One region of the Sphingomonas sp. SRI_018 genome, then DNA from elsewhere that is predicted to be linked to it. Evidence: riboswitches for the same ligand, from Rfam matches in the RefSeq annotation. Region 1 holds a riboswitch; the other holds the start of a gene.
What was found. Region 1 has a riboswitch for cobalamin ahead of metE (5-methyltetrahydropteroyltriglutamate--homocysteine S-methyltransferase). Riboswitches for the same ligand answer to the same signal wherever they lie in the genome.

Region 1 (2,975 bases):
CGGGACGCGCGGCGATGGCGCGATCGAAGGCCACGGTGTGGCCGCGGGTCGAGGCGGCGGCCGCCGAGCTGGCCGCGGGCGGAACCGGGCCGCTGCTCGAACAGCTCGATGCGATCGAGGCGTCGCTTGCCGCGGCGCCGCTCCATCGGCGCACGGTCGCGGCCTCGGGCCTGGCGATCCGCGGCTGGGCGCCCGAGCTCGCGCGCCACTTCCACGACATCAACCTCGAATGGGTCGCGGCGATGTACGAGGTCGAGGACACTGACCGCGAGACGCTCGAGCATCCGGAGGAGATCATCGTCGCTCCGGGCGGTGACATATTGTTCGTCGAGGACCGGGAACTCGGCATCATCGGCACCTGCGCGCTCCGGAAGAGCGGCGACGGCGTGTTCGAGCTGACCAAGATGGGCGTGCGCGAGGCGGCGCGCGGCCGCAAGGCCGGCGAGTTCCTGCTCCGCGCCACGATCCGCCGCGCGCGCGAGCTCGGCGCGACGACGCTCTACCTGCTCTCCAACCGCAAATCGGCGGCGGCGATCCACCTCTACGAGAAGGTCGGCTTCGTCCACGATGCCGGGATCATGGCCCGCTACGGTGCGCGCTACGCCCGGTGCGATGTGGCGATGCGTTACGCGGACGAAGCGGCGCCGAGATAGTCGAGCTTCCCCACCGGCACGCCCTTCATGCGCAGGATCGCGTAGGCGGTGGTCACGTGGAAATAGAAATTGGGCAGCAGGAAGCCCTGCACATAGCTGAGGCCGGTGAAGGACATGCCGCCGTGCGGGGTCTGCAGGATCACCTCGGCGGCTTCCTTGCCGTCGATCGCGGTGCGCGGCACCGACTTGATGAAGTCGACCGTCCTCGCGATCCGTGCCTGCAGCTCGGCGAAGCTCGTTTCGTCGTCCGCCATGGGCACGTTCTCGACCCCGCCGATGCGGACCAGCGCCAGCTTGGCGGTGTCGCTCGCGCGCTGCACCTGGCCGGTCAGCGGCGCCATGTCCGGAAACAGCCGCGCCTCGATCAGCTCGCCATGCGCCATGCCCTGCTCGTCGGCCCAGGCCCGGCCCTTGTCGAGGAACGCCGCCATCGCCGCGAAGCCGCGCAGCAGGGCCGGAACGGTGAGATCGTAGAGTTCGGTCGCCATGCCCGCGCAATTAGGCAGCCGCGCCGTCACTGTCGAGCGACGGAAAAAGAGATAACAATATAAAGATATCTTTATATCTTACTTGACGTCGTGCTCCCGATCGGCGACATTCCCATCGTCGAGGTTCTCCGCCCTTGCGGCGGAGCTAAGACGGGAAGCCGGTGCGGGCCTTGGTCCAATTCCGGCGCTGCCCCCGCAACTGTGAGCGGCGAGCGGCGGCCGATACGTGTCACTGGGGCGGCAAGCGCTCCGGGAAGGCCAGGCCGGCGTGACGACCCGTGAGCCAGGAGACCTGCCTCCGACGCGATAACGTCCACCGGCGGGGTGTCCGGGTCGGTCGCTGACGTGCCGCGGCCGGGGAGGCTCGTCCGCGCGCGCCTGTGCCCGTCCGGTCGCCCGCCTTCATCGGGGTATGAAGACCAATGACCGTCACCGTCGCCACGCTCGGCTTCCCGCGCATCGGGCCGCGGCGCGAGCTCAAGTTCGCGCTGGAGAAATTCTGGTCGGGCCAGTCGTCCGGGACCGAGCTTATCGAATCCGCCGCCGCGCTCCGCGCCGCCGCCTGGGCGCGGCAGAAGGCGCTCGGCGCCGACTGGCTGCCGTCGAACGATTTCTCGCTCTACGACCATGTCCTCGACACCAGCGTGATGCTGGGCGCGATCCCCGACCGCTACGGCGCCGCGCCGGGCCGGGTCGATCTCGCCACCTATTTCGCGATGGCGCGCGGTTCGACCGGGGAGGGAGAGGGCTGCGGCCACGGGCACAGCCATGGTCATGGGGGCCGCACCGCGCTCGAGATGACCAAGTGGTTCGACACCAACTATCACTACATGGTCCCCGAGCTGACGGCCGGCCAGCAGCTCGCCCTCGCCTCGACCAAGCCGGTCGACGATTATCGCGAGGCCAAGACGCTCGGCTACGAGACGCGGCCGGTGCTGCTCGGCCCCGTCACCTGGCTGACGCTGGCGAAGGGGCGCGACGTCGATCCCTTCGACTTCCTCGACCAGGCGCTCGGCATCTACGTGACCGTGCTGGAGCAGCTCGCCGCGGCCGGCGCCAAATGGGTACAGATCGACGAGCCCTGCCTGGTGCTCGACCTCACCGAACGCCAGCGCACCGCGCTCACCCGCGCCTATGCCCGGCTGGCGCGGGTCGGCGTCGACATCATGCTCGCGACCTATTTCGGCGGGCTGGAGGACAATCTCGCGCTTGCCGCCAACCTGCCGGTTTCGGGGCTCCACGTCGACCTCGTCCGCGCGCCCGGCCAGCTCGACGCGGTGCTCGCCAAGGCGCCGAAGAAGCTGCTGCTGTCCCTGGGCGTGATCGACGGCCGCAACATCTGGCGCGCCGACCTCGCCAAGCTGCTCGACCGGCTGGAGCCGATCGCCGCGGAGCGCGACCTGATCCTCGCGCCGTCGTGCGCGCTGCTCCACACCCCCGTCGACCTCGCGCTGGAGACCAAGATCGATGCGGAGGTCGCGCAATGGCTCGCCTTCGCGGTGCAGAAGGTCGAGGAGCTGGCGATCCTCAAGACCGCGCTCAACCAGGGCCGCGCGAGCGTCGCCGGCGCGCTGGCGGCCGCCACCAATGCCGCCGCCAACCGCCGCACCTCTCCCCGGATCCACGATCCCGCGGTGGCGGCGCGTGTTGCCGCGGTCACCCTCGACATGCGCGAGCGGCGCTCGGGCCACGCCGAGCGCATCGCGGCGCAGGCGGCGGTGCTGGGGCTGCCGCGCTTCCCGACCACCACCATCGGCTCCTTCCCGCAGACCGCCGAGGTCCGCCGCGCCCGCGCCGAGCGCAATCGCGGCACGCTGGACGATGCCGCCTATGA
Region 2 (2,975 bases), 1.3 Mb from region 1:
AGCCGCCCGTCGAGCAGCGCCTGCTCGACGCCGATGTCCCAGCTCTTCGCCGTCTCGGGCGGTAGATCCGGATCGCCGAACGAGCTGAACCGCTCGTAGAGCGACGGCGCGCGGAAGCCTTCGGCATAGCTCGCGCGGATGGTGGTGCGCGTCTTGAGCGCCAGCGCCGCGTTGGCGCTGAAGCTGGTGTGATTGCCGAACGTGTCGCTCTCGTCGTTGCGGACGCCGCCGGTCACGGTCAGCACATCGATCGGACGCACGATCAGCTCGCCGTAGACGCTGGTCAGTCCCGCCGACTTGCGCAGCGTGCCGTCGTAGAAGCGGCTGTCCTCATGCTCGGCGCCGAACACCGCGCGGACCTGCTCGACGATGGTGAAGTCGCCCTGATATTCGTAGCGCTCGCTGCGCCCCCGCGCGAAGAAGCTCGGCTCCGAGCCGAAAGTCGGATCGAAATTGTCGCGGTTCACGTCGGCGATGGTGAAGGCGATCCGGTTCCTGAACCGCCCGCCGGCGAGGTCGGCATGGAGCCCGGCATAGCCGTAGATCTCCTGTGCCTTCGAATATTCGGGCGTGTCGGCCAGCGTGAAGCTCGGCGGCGGGAAGCCGTCGAGGTCGGTACGGCTGTCGGCATAATAGCCGCGCAGGTCGAGGCCGATGCCGGGCGCGATCTCGACGCCGATCCGGCCGGTCGCGCCGAACTGGCGATAGCCGTCGCGCTCGCTGCCGTCCGCTGCCGCGGAGATGCCGTCGGTGCGCAGATAGCCGGCGGTGAGCGATCCGGAGAGCGCGCCGCTCCGCCCCGATATGCCGCCGCTCGTGAACACGCTGTCGGCATAGCCGTATTCGGCATTGGCGCGGGCCTGGAGCCCCTCGCCCGGCCGCTCGGTGATGACGTTGACGACGCCGCCGATCGCCTGGCTGCCCCACGGCACCGAATCCGGCCCGCGCACCACCTCGATCCGCGCGACCGAGCTCGACAAGAGGTTGGCGAAGTCGAACGCGCCGGCGGGAGCCGAGGGATCGTTGACGCGCACCCCGTCGATCACGACGAGCGTGTGCTCGCTCGCGGCGCCGCGGATGCTGACGCTGGTGAGCGTGCCGACACCGCCGCTGCGCGTCACCTGCACGCCCGGCGTGGTGGCGAGCAGGTCGGCGATGGAGACGGTCTGGCGGCGCTCGATCTCGTCGCGGGTGATGACGGTGACGGCCTGGCCGGTCTGGTCGGCCGGCTGCGCGGCGCGCGCGGAGGTGACGACGATGTCATCGCCATCGTCGGACGCGTCCTGGGCATGGGCGGGCAACGCCAGCGCGGCGGCCCCGGCCAGGAACAATGCGGATCGGATCATTCGGACTTCCCTCGCCCGCCCGGCGTCGACTTGGGGCGAGCAGCAACGACATTTCCGGCCCGCCCCATGACAAGGGCGCGACGATGGCCATCGGCTGTCGTTACGAAGGGATGCTTCCCCATGCCCGCGGCTGGACCCGGCCCGGCACGAACGACACGATGGCAGGTCTCCTGGCTCGCCGATCGTCGCTTGCGGCCGTCTTCCCGGAGGCAGGATGCCTCCAGTGACGTATTGGCCGCCAGCTCCCGGCTTACAGTTGCGGGCACAGCGCCGGAATCGCACCGGCTTCCCTCTTCGCCGGTCGCCCGGCACCATCTGGCGCGCGGATTAGGATCGTTGCGGCTGCGAAGTCAATCGGCGTCGGGTTGCCGCTCCGGCTCGGCGTCGACGAAGGCGGGCAGCGTGCGGGCATTGGCGACGACCTCCGCCAGCCGCGGCCAGGCCGAGGTATCGAGCTTGTAGCGCTCGGCATTGTACCATTGCGGCACCAGCACGATGTCCGCGAGCCCGACCGCATCGCCGAACGCGAAGCGCCCGCCGTGACGGGCGACCATCACCTCGAGCGCGTCGAACCCCGCCGCCATCCAGCGCTGCATCCAGGCGACCACGGCATGGCCGTCGGCGCCGAACTCCGATCGCAGGGCATTGACGATGCGCAGGTTGTTCACCGGATGGATGTCCGCCGCGACGGCCAGCGCCATCGCCCGCACGATCGCCCGATCGTCGGGGCCGGCCGGCAGGAACGGCGGCTCGGGATGCGTCTCGTCGAGCCATTCCAGGATCGCCAGGCTCTGGACGAAGACGCGGCCACCCACCTCCAGCGCAGGGACCAGTCCCTGCGGCGACTTCGTGACATAATCCTGCGACGTGTGCGCGCCCGATCGCAGGTCGTGCGTCACCTGCTCATAGGCGAGGCCCTTGAGATTCAGGCCGATTCGCGCGCGGTACGCCGCCGAGGACCGCCAATAGCCGTGCAGGATCATCACCTTCTCCGAGCCGCTTGTGACATTTTGCTACATTATTTCCGTTGCCTCGTGCGACAGGATCGGCGAACGCCCGCGCGATCCTATTGCATTGCGAAACCGTCGCGCCACCGCCGAACGATGAGGTGTTAATGACATCGAGCGCTGCCACCAACGGTTCCCGGAGCGGCACGATGGCATGGCGCGCGGGCGTCATGGCGCTGGCGCTGGTGCTGGGCGCCTGCAGTGGCGGCGATGCCGCTCAGCAGAAGGGCGGTTCGGGCGGCCGGGGTAGTGGTGGCGGAGGTCCGGCGACGGTCGGCTACGTCGTGGTGCAGCCGACCTCGGTCCCGGTCACCACGGAGCTCGCGGCGCGCACCGCCGCCTTCGAGACGTCGGAGGTCCGCCCGCAGGTCTCCGGCATCATCCAGAAGCGGCTGTTCACCGAGGGCGGCATCGTTCGCGCCGGACAGACGCTCTATCAGATCGATCCCAGCATCTATCGGGCAAGCGCCAACCAGGCGAGCGCCAACCTGTCCGCCGCCGCCGCCCAGCTCGAGGCCGCACGCATCCGCGCCGACCGCTACAAGCCGCTCGCCGCGGCCGAGGCGGTGAGCAAGCAGGACTATACCGACGCGGTCGCGCAAGCACGCCAGGCCCAGGCCTC

Region 2: it holds a riboswitch for cobalamin, as region 1 does, so the genes downstream of both, AC2YHA_RS06615 (TonB-dependent receptor plug domain-containing protein) here and metE (5-methyltetrahydropteroyltriglutamate--homocysteine S-methyltransferase) in region 1, are expected to answer to the same signal.

The regions. Positions count from the first base shown of each region.
Region 1 covers NZ_JBYCZO010000001.1:190,571-193,545, forward strand. The annotation lists gene AC2YHA_RS01005 (bifunctional helix-turn-helix transcriptional regulator/GNAT family N-acetyltransferase) at 1-653, shown strand, start outside; gene AC2YHA_RS01010 (DUF1993 domain-containing protein) at 626-1,141, opposite strand; cobalamin riboswitch at 1,246-1,455, shown strand; gene metE (5-methyltetrahydropteroyltriglutamate--homocysteine S-methyltransferase) at 1,564-2,975, shown strand, end outside.
Region 2 covers NZ_JBYCZO010000001.1:1,453,578-1,456,552, forward strand. The annotation lists gene AC2YHA_RS06615 (TonB-dependent receptor plug domain-containing protein) at 1-1,346, opposite strand, end outside; cobalamin riboswitch at 1,491-1,677, opposite strand; gene maiA (maleylacetoacetate isomerase) at 1,697-2,329, opposite strand; gene AC2YHA_RS06625 (efflux RND transporter periplasmic adaptor subunit) at 2,503-2,975, shown strand, end outside.